DNA from 3 places in the Cellulosilyticum sp. I15G10I2 genome. Region 2 is predicted to be linked to each of the others. Evidence: riboswitches for the same ligand, from Rfam matches in the RefSeq annotation. Region 2 holds a riboswitch; each other region holds the start of a gene.

Region 1 (3,286 bases), on a different contig from region 2:
AAACCCATGATGCGCTATTAAATAAAACAGTCAATGAAGTAGGAAGAGCATAGGAGGATAGACAATGATAAGAGGATTATGGACAGCAGCATCGGGGATGACATCTCAGCAGCTCAATGTTGATACAATAGCAAACAATCTGGCAAATGTTAATACGGTAGGTTATAAAAAGGAAACAACTAATTTCAAGAGTTTACTCTATCAAACAATGGCCGCGCCTAATGTAGACAATGTGCAGCAGCCTACAACTATGCAAGTTGGACATGGGGTAAGAGCCCTGCCGAATTCCCGTAATTACAGTATGGGCATACTTCAAGAAACAGGAAATAATACGGATATGGCTATAGAGGGCAAAGGCTTTTTTACTGTACAAAAAGGTGATCAGATGACTTATACAAGAGACGGAAGTTTCCGCATTTCCCTTACAGAAGATGGGGCTTATGCACTGGTTACGTCTGATGGGAATACTGTTTTATCTGTAGAAGATGAACCTATTCTTATAGGAACGGAAATACCTGTAGATAAGGTAGTAATAGGTAAAGATGGCTCTATTTATTACATAGATGAAGAAACAAATATGCGTATGGAAATAGCACAGCTTAAAATCGTACAATTTGCCAATGTAGAGGGCTTAGAGGCTATTGGATCAAACTTATTTATACAGACAGCAGCATCCGGTGAACCTCTTATAGAAGGCGAAGAAGATGGGCTTATTAGAAGCAGTATCAGAACAGGTTATCTAGAAGGGTCTAATGTACAAGTAGCAGAGGAAATGGTAAAGCTAATTGTAGCGCAAAGGGCTTATGAACTTAACTCAACATCAATCAAAACGGTAGATACGATGCTTCAGCAAGCTAATGATCTTAAGCGTAGCTAAGGAGGGAAATAAGTGGAAATCAATTCATTGCAATTTAACCCTATCCTAGGGCAGCAAATAACGAGCAAAATAGAGCAAGAGCAAACCAAAGACTTTGATGCTATTTTTGAGCAAGCAGCAAGGGAACAAGATGATAAAGCCTTGAAAGATGCATGTGTGAAGTTAGAGAGCTATATGCTTTCACAGCTTTTTAAACAAATGAAAAAGTCTATGGTATCAGAAGATGGGCTAATACCAAAGGGGGACTATGAAAAAACCTTCGAGGATTATATCATTAATAATCAGTCAGAAGATATGGCAAAAGCTGGTGGTATTGGCTTGGCGGATATGATGTATAAGCAGATGACTAATGTCTATGCAAAGCAGATAAAAACAGATAATCAAAATAGTATAAATATTGACCAAGAAGTATAAAAAACGATCTATATTGACAATGTTATATTTGAGTGGTAGACTATATTATGAACTATAACTGAATAAATTCTTATCCAGAGAGGTGGAGGGACTGGGCCCTATGAAACCCGGCAACCTAGCATAAGCTAAGGTGCCAATTCCCACGCATATTTTATGCGTAAGATGAGGATGAATGATCGCATACTATTAACCTCATTTTAATGAGGTTTTTTTATTTGCTTTCTGTTAATCCTAACAGTAAGAATAGCTTATTGCAAATGCTGCTACAACGTAGTTGTGGAGCCAATGAGCCAAATCGTAAAATTAAAAGGAGGAGTAAAAAATGGCAAAAAGATTATTTACATCGGAATCAGTAACAGAGGGGCATCCAGATAAAATGGCAGATCAAATATCAGATGCGGTATTAGATGCAATTTATGCACAAGATCCACAGGCTAGAGTAGCTTGTGAAACAGCACTTACAACAGGCCTTGTACTTGTTATGGGAGAAATATCAACAAGTTGCTATGTTGATATCAATAAAACAGTAAGAGATACTATTAATGAAATAGGTTATAATAATCCAGACTTTGGCTTTGACGGACACGCATGCGGCGTTATTGTTGCATTAGACGAACAATCCGCAGATATTGCAATGGGGGTTGATAAGGCCTTAGAAGCAAAACGTGGTGAAATGTCAGATAGTGCTATTGAGGCGATAGGTGCTGGAGATCAAGGGATGATGTTTGGTTTTGCTTGTGATGAAACACCAGAACTTATGCCAATGCCGATATCTCTTGCACATAGACTTTCTAAAAAGTTATCAGAAGTACGTAAAAATGAAACACTTAGCTATTTAAGACCAGATGGCAAAACACAAGTAACCGTAGAATATGAAAATGATAAACCCGTAAGAATAGATGCAGTTGTTGTATCCACACAGCATGCAGCAGAAGTGACACAAGAACAAATTCATGCTGATATTATGGAACATGTTATTAAACCGATTATACCAGCTGAACTATTAGATGCAGATACAAAGTATTTTATTAATCCAACGGGACGTTTTGTAATTGGTGGACCAGTAGGGGACTCAGGACTTACAGGCCGTAAAATTATCGTAGATACTTATGGCGGCTATGCAAGCCACGGCGGAGGTGCTTTCTCAGGGAAAGATCCAACAAAAGTAGACCGCTCAGCAGCTTATGCAGCTAGATATGTAGCAAAAAATATAGTGGCAGCAGGCCTTGCTAAAAAATGTGAGATAGAACTTGCTTATGCAATAGGTGTTGCAAAACCAGTTTCTGTACTTATTAATACCCATGGAACAGGTAGTGTAAGTGATGAAGCCTTAGTTGAAATTGTGAATAAGCACTTTGATCTAAGACCAGCGGGGATTATTAAAATGTTAGATCTAAGACAGCCTATTTATAAACAAACAGCTGCATATGGTCATTTTGGACGTATTGATATAGATCTTCCATGGGAAAGAACAGATAAAGTTGATGTATTAAAAGCTGAAATAAAATAATTTATATAAACGATATGAAGCAGGGCCAGCTATTTTTTAATAGTTGGCCCTGCTTCATATCAGTAAACATGTGGTTTGAAGTTAAAGCGGCAGGCTCGTAATCAGAATGTAATATAAACTTAATAGGGAGATTTTCCTTGAAATTTCCAAATTTGTTTACTATAATTAACTAGAACGAGTAATTAAAGTGAAGATGGAGGTTTGTTATGAAGAAAAAATTAATAGCAGTAATTATGACATTGTTGATGTTACTTGGAACTGTGGGATGTAGCACAGAGGGGCTTAATCTATATGAAGAAATGAAAAAAACATCTGCATGGGAGTATGCAGAAAGTAAAGGAAACGTACTAGTAACTGCTGAGGTTCAGGGGCAAAAGTTTGAACTAGGGGCAGACTTTAGTGGATATGCTAATACAAAAGAAACACAAGCTTACGTAGAAATGCAAATTAATACGATTAAATTCAGCAATATGAGCCTAGATGTT
Region 2 (3,286 bases):
TTAGGTTGTACATAATCTGTAAATTCTTTGATCTCCAGTTCATAACCTTTTTCTTTAAGCACATCTTTGGCTATGCCTAATATTTCTGCATGAGGTGTTACTGATGCACCTATTACAATTTTATTATCTTCCTTTTTTCCACAACCTGCAAAAAGTGAAAGAGTAAGTGTTGAAACGATTAATCCTGCTATTATTTTTTTCATAGTTATTGCCTCCATATAGTTATTATTTTTATTTTCTTTTATCTTTCTTGCTAGCAATCTTCATGCCTATTTCTTGTAAAATCTGGACAATGATAATAAGCAGTATAACGGTAACAATCATAATGCCCTTTTCATATCTGTAGTACCCATAGTTAATCGCTATAGTGCCAAGTCCGCCTCCACCGACTATGCCTGCCATGGCTGAATACCCAAGTATGGTTGTAGTGGCGATAGCTGCTCCTACAATAAGTGAAGGGGTTGCTTCTGGGACCATAACCTTGTAAATAATTTGGAACGGACTTGCCCCCATGGATAGTGCAGCTTCAATAATACCTTTATCAATTTCTTTAATAGATGATTCTACAAGCCTTGCAATAAAAGGTGCCGCAGCTATAACAAGCGGTACTACTGTTGCTGTTGAGCCAATAGTCGTTCCTGTAATAAAACGTGTTATTGGCAGCACTGCAATAAGTAAAATAAGAAAAGGTATAGATCTTGCTAAGTTAACAATAATATTAAGTATTTTATTGAGTCCAATATTTGGAAGTATGCCTCCCTTTTCAGTTGTCACAAGTATAACTCCTAGGGGCAGACCAATTATATAGGCTAATAAAGTAGATAGTAAAGTCATATATAAGGTTTCAAATACGCCTTTTGCTAGCATTTGTATAATCGTACTATTCCACATATCCACTTACCTCCTCTACCTGTAAGCTTTTCGAACTGAGATAGCTAATAACTTTATCTGCAGATGTCTCGTCTTCTGGCAGCTGAATAATTAGCTCACCAAATGCCCGGCCATCGATATTCTTCATATCTGCATAAAGTATATTAACCAGCACTTTGCATTCTAGAATCATACGTGCTACAGCAGGGTCATAAGATGAACTACCATCAAATATAATACGACAGCACCTTTTGCCTATTAAATGGTTAATACGGTTATCATTAGGATATACAAGTTTTTGTGCTGCTAAAGTTTTAGGATGTGTAAAGATATCATGTACCCGCCCAGCTTCTGCAATTTGGCTTTTATCAATAATTGCAACATGAGAGCATATTTTCTCAACGACACTCATTTCATGAGTAATAATAATAATGGTAATACCTAATCTTTGATTAATATCTTTTAATAAGGCAAGTATTGATTCTGTAGTAGTCGGATCCAGCGCTGAGGTTGCTTCATCACATAAAAGCACTTTAGGATTTGTCGCCAATGCACGAGCTATTGCAACACGCTGTTTTTGTCCTCCTGATAGTTGTGACGGATAGGCCTCTGCTTTATTTTCAAGTCCAACGAGCTTTAATAATTCTTCTGCCCGAAGACTAGCTTCTGATTTACTTACACCTGCAATTTCAAGCGGAAAACAAATATTACTCAGAACTGTGCGCTGCATCCATAAATTAAACTGTTGAAAAATCATACCCATCGACTGTCTTACTTGTCTTAAGCTTTTTTGATCAAGACTTCCAAGCTCCTTATCACCAAACCATATTTCTCCTTCTGTTGGCTTTTCTAAATAGTTAATACACCTTACTAAAGTACTTTTACCAGCACCACTCATACCAATGATACCAAAAATATCGCCCTTATTAATCTGCAAATTTATATTTTTTAAAGCTATAACCTCTCCGTTTGAAGAAGAAAAGGTTTTACCTAAAGCTTTCATTTCAATAATAGGACCTTCTAGCCGCTTGCTCACTTTTATCAACCCCTTCTTAAAAAATCCCGATGTACTTCTCATAGCTTATCATTTTTTAAGCCTCTTTTTGTCTTCTAAAAGACAAAAAGAGGCTTAAGACGTATTGTCACAATGCCACTTATCTTTCAGAATTTAAGTTCTGCTGGAATTAGCACCTTACATTAAATGAGGTTGCTGAGATATCTTCGGGCCAAGTCCCTCCATCTCTCTTGATAAGATTTCATTATTTAGTTTCTTGTTTGATACCAAAGTATCTAATTGACACTTAAGCATCTTATTGATACTCAGTATACTTGTATTTTTTTTGAATGTCAATACTTATTCCTAGTTTTTTTATACTTTTACTAAGGTTAATTTTGACAGTTTCCAATATTTAAATACTTATATTTAGTTGAAACAATCTAAACCTTCAATGTTTAACCTGTAAGTTACATCTTTTCTCTCTACAATTATTTTAATTTTTTTTCTAAGTTCCGCATCTTCACTAATCCGCGTTATAAGCTCCTTTGTTGGATTAATAGCAAAAGGGTAACCTACCATCTTTAACATTGTAAAATCTCCCGACGTATCCCCATAGGCATAACACGCTTGTAAATCAAGTTTATTACGGCTAACTATCTCTAAGATAGCATTTTTCTTGCTCTTAGAGTCCCACATTGGAATTATTTCTCCGCTGTACTTCCCATTTTTATCAACTTCATAAATGGTACCTCTATAATCATCCATCCCATACTTATTTGCTACTTCACTAACAAGTTCAATAGGAGAGCCTGAGATAGCAATCAGCTTATGTCCCTCTTCTTTATGCCACTTGATTCTTTCTCTTGAAAAAGTATATACACGATCACCCTTTTGCTCAATAACTCTTTTTGCTACATAAGCCATATGAAAAGGACTTATGCCTTTTACAGCTTCTGAGTAAACATCTACCATTTTAAGTAAATAAGTATCGTAGTCCCCCAGCCTTCTATCCCAATTGATAAAAGCTGGACGTACTTCACTATGCCATTTACTATTATCTATTAAATCGTACTTGATCATTTTTTTAAAGACCTCTGTAATCAGTCCTTCTCTATAGATTGTGCCATCGATATCAAAAAATGCCGCACCATTACCCATATTTTTCCCTCCTCATTCTGACCTATTCTTCTTTAATCTTTTATAAATCTTAAATGTCTTTATACTTTCTATAGTATTATATTAAAACTTTAATTGTTCTTTTGCTATAAAAACTTTTTGAACCGCCATTTTATATAAGCAACAAGCACTAAAATTAAGACCCCTGAACCCCAAGAAAGAATTTGTTGACCATATACACGATAACCCCAAATTTGATTGCCTCTGTCTAGTATAAGATGCAAAATATAGCCCCCGGCTAGT
Region 3 (3,286 bases), on a different contig from region 2:
GGTTGAATTTGCCGGTAAGGATATTAAAAATATTTTATCTATGTATACACCGAAGAAATAAAATAGGAGCAGTTTTTTGAAATAAATGATGCTAGATTACACGTTGCATCAAACTTTGTTTCAAGGAACTGCTATTATTTGCGTACTTTTGTGAATTAAGAGCTTGATAGCGACGTATTTTGACATAAATTATGGAAATAAGATGAAACAGTTGTAATTCTCGTGCAGATGATTTAGTATAGTAAAGATACTGTATGGGAGGCTTGAGCGTGTTACATTATATTTTTACAATTGTAAATCAAATATTTATTATGTTTTTACTTATGTTAGTTGGATATATTTTAAGTAAAAAAAATATATTAACTGAAGAAGGCACTAAGCAGATTTCTACATTACTTATGATGATTGTAACACCGGCGGTTATTATTGCTTCTTATCAAAGAGAATTTGAATATAAATTGGCAAAGATGCTTCTTATTTCATTTGCACTAGGATTAATTGCATATGCTGTACCTATTATTATAGGGAGTGTGTTATTTAAAACGGATAAAACTATAGATTTTCAAGATAAGCGTATGTGCCTTGTTTTTTCAAATAATGGATTTATGGCTATTCCTCTATTGCAAGCGCTGCTTGGCAGTATAGGAGTGTTTTTAGGTTCGGCACATATTGTACTTGGGAATGTATTTCTCTGGACCTATGGCGCAAAAACCATGGGCAGAGAAAAATATCAAATCAACTTAAAAACAGCTCTGATTAACCCAGGAACTCTTGCGATGCTTGGTGGACTCTTAGTATTTATTTCGCCTGTAAAACTACCGAATACTTTGTATCAAGTATTTAATTATATTGGGGCAATTAATATGCCACTTGCTATGATGGTTCTGGGAGCCTTTTTAGCAAAAACAGACTTTATCAGTTGCTTTACAGATAAATCTATTTATACTATAAGTATTTATAAATTAGTACTAGTACCAGCTGTTCTTATGGGAGTTCTTCACAGCATTTCAGCAGATCAGATAGTGACGGCAACACTACTTATAGGAGCAGCAGCGCCTACCGGAATTGTTGCGCCTATGTTTGCGCAGCGTTTTAATACAAAATATCTTTATAGTACAAAAGTTGTTACAGTAACAACGCTGCTGTGCATCATGACTATGCCAGTTTTTCTAACAATCATAGAATTTTTTTGGAAGTAGTAAAAAATAAAAAATAAAAAAGTATTGACACAGTAATATTATAGGAATACAATGGTATAAATTAAATATGCTTATCGAGAGAGGTGGAGGGACTGGCCCGAGGATACCCAGCAACCGTCATTACATTTGTGACAAGGTGCTAATTCCAGCAGGATAATCCTGAGAGATAAGGTTGAGTAAGTAACCGCCCTCTTCTCAGGAAGAGGGCGGTTTGATATTTTATAGCCCCTTATTGAAGCATATTAAAAATTTAATGTTGTTTCTCAGAATAATTTCACATTAAATAACATCATGAATAAGTTAACTTTAAAATGTGAAATCTATAGGATCAAAATAAAAAATATAAATTCAATAGTATAAGGAGGAATACAATATGGCAAATTGGAGTTTTGACACATTACAAATTCACGGAGGGCAAGAAGTAGATCCTGTTACAAAATCAAGAGCTGTGCCTATTTATCAAACAACATCTTATGTGTTTAATGATACAGAACACGCAGCCAACTTATTTGGACTTAAAGAACTTGGGAATATTTATACACGTATTATGAATCCTACAACAGATGTTCTTGAAAAAAGAATCGCACTGCTTGAAGGCGGAAAGGCAGCACTTGCTGTGGCATCTGGTTCAGCAGCTATTACTTATTCTATTCTAAATGTAGCGGGAGCTGGGGATGAAATTGTATCTGCAAGTACTTTATATGGAGGAACCTATAATTTATTTGCAAACACACTTCCTAATTATGGCATAGTAACAAAATTTGTAGATCCTGATAAAGCAGAAAATTTTGAAGCTGCCATTAATGAAAAAACAAGGGCTATTTTTATAGAAACCTTAGGAAATCCTGGTATTAATATTGTAGATATTGAAGCTGTAGCAGACGTAGCCCATAAACACGGTATTCCGCTTATAATAGACAATACTTTTGGAACGCCATATCTTATTAGACCTATTGAATTTGGAGCAGATATCGTAGTTCATTCAGCCACTAAATACATAGGTGGACACGGAACGACTATGGGTGGTGTGATTGTAGATGCAGGTAATTTTGACTGGGCAAAGAGTGGCAGATTTAAAGGTTTTACTACACCTGATCCAAGCTATAATGGTTTGGTTTATGCAGACGCATTTGGACCGCTTGCCTTCATTTTTAAAGCGAGAGTACAACTTCTAAGAGATACGGGAGCAGCGCTTAGTCCATTTAATGCGTTCTTGCTTTTACAAGGACTTGAAACATTATCTTTAAGAGTAGAAAGACACGTAGAGAATGCTGAGAAAATAGCAGCATACCTTGAAAATCATCCCAAAGTAGCTTGGGTAAAATATCCAGCACTTAAGAGCAATAAATACTATGAACTTGCGCAAAAGTACTTCCCAAAAGGAACAGGGGCAATCTTTACATTTGGACTTAAAGATGGTGATAAAGCTGTTGCGTTTATAGATAAACTTGAAATTTTCTCGCTCCTTGCCAATGTAGCGGATGCTAAATCACTTGTTATTCATCCAGCAAGTACAACGCATGCACAGTTAAATGAAGAACAACTCATTGCAGCTGGTGTATCAAAAGAACTTATTCGTTTATCAGTTGGTATTGAAGATGTGAATGATCTTATAGCAGATATTGAAAAAGCATTAAGTGAAATATAATAGTATTTTAACTTACTAGAAAACTAGAGGCTGGTTTCTAATCTTATTTATAAGGTATAGAGCCAGCCTTTTATTTGAAAACGACTACAAAGTGATTGGATAAAAGGGAGAAAAAAAGTTGCGCTATTTAATGAAGCGGTAGACAATTTAGTAAAATAGTTTTAAAATAATAATGATAATTTATTTTAAAACACTGCATCTTTTAAAAAGAGTGGTAGTTTAGGGAGGCTTTTTATGAAACAATTAAACAGTACAAAGAAAATGGTGCTTATTGCTATCTTTGCAGCAATCCAGATTATTCTTGCATGTACTCCACTTGGGTTTATACCAGTAGGCGTGACGAGAGCTACAACGGTACATATTCCTGTTATTTTAGGAGGTGTTCTGATAGGGCCTGGGGCAGGTGCGATACTTGGGGCGGTTTTTGGACTTACCTCAC

The links. Region 2 has a riboswitch for S-adenosylmethionine ahead of BN3326_RS00690 (methionine ABC transporter ATP-binding protein). Riboswitches for the same ligand answer to the same signal wherever they lie in the genome.
Region 1: linked by a shared signal. The riboswitch ahead of metK (methionine adenosyltransferase) and the one ahead of BN3326_RS00690 (methionine ABC transporter ATP-binding protein) in region 2 are both predicted to bind S-adenosylmethionine.
Region 3: linked by a shared signal. The riboswitch ahead of BN3326_RS12750 (O-acetylhomoserine aminocarboxypropyltransferase/cysteine synthase family protein) and the one ahead of BN3326_RS00690 (methionine ABC transporter ATP-binding protein) in region 2 are both predicted to bind S-adenosylmethionine.

The regions. Positions count from the first base shown of each region.
Region 1 is NZ_FMMP01000009.1:103,613-106,898, reverse strand. It holds gene flgF (flagellar basal-body rod protein FlgF) at 1-53, shown strand, start outside; gene BN3326_RS09140 (flagellar hook-basal body protein) at 65-877, shown strand; gene BN3326_RS09135 (rod-binding protein) at 890-1,291, shown strand; SAM riboswitch class I at 1,359-1,460, shown strand; gene metK (methionine adenosyltransferase) at 1,614-2,801, shown strand; gene BN3326_RS09125 (hypothetical protein) at 3,008-3,286, shown strand, end outside.
Region 2 is NZ_FMMP01000006.1:130,259-133,544, reverse strand. It holds gene BN3326_RS00700 (MetQ/NlpA family ABC transporter substrate-binding protein) at 1-203, opposite strand, end outside; gene BN3326_RS00695 (methionine ABC transporter permease) at 232-891, opposite strand; gene BN3326_RS00690 (methionine ABC transporter ATP-binding protein) at 881-1,873, opposite strand; SAM riboswitch class I at 2,022-2,125, opposite strand; gene BN3326_RS00685 (HAD-IB family hydrolase) at 2,294-3,025, opposite strand; gene BN3326_RS00680 (MFS transporter) at 3,130-3,286, opposite strand, start outside.
Region 3 is NZ_FMMP01000011.1:150,144-153,429, forward strand. It holds gene BN3326_RS12740 (hypothetical protein) at 1-61, shown strand, start outside; gene BN3326_RS12745 (AEC family transporter) at 270-1,199, shown strand; SAM riboswitch class I at 1,268-1,372, shown strand; gene BN3326_RS12750 (O-acetylhomoserine aminocarboxypropyltransferase/cysteine synthase family protein) at 1,573-2,847, shown strand; gene BN3326_RS12755 (ECF transporter S component) at 3,082-3,286, shown strand, end outside.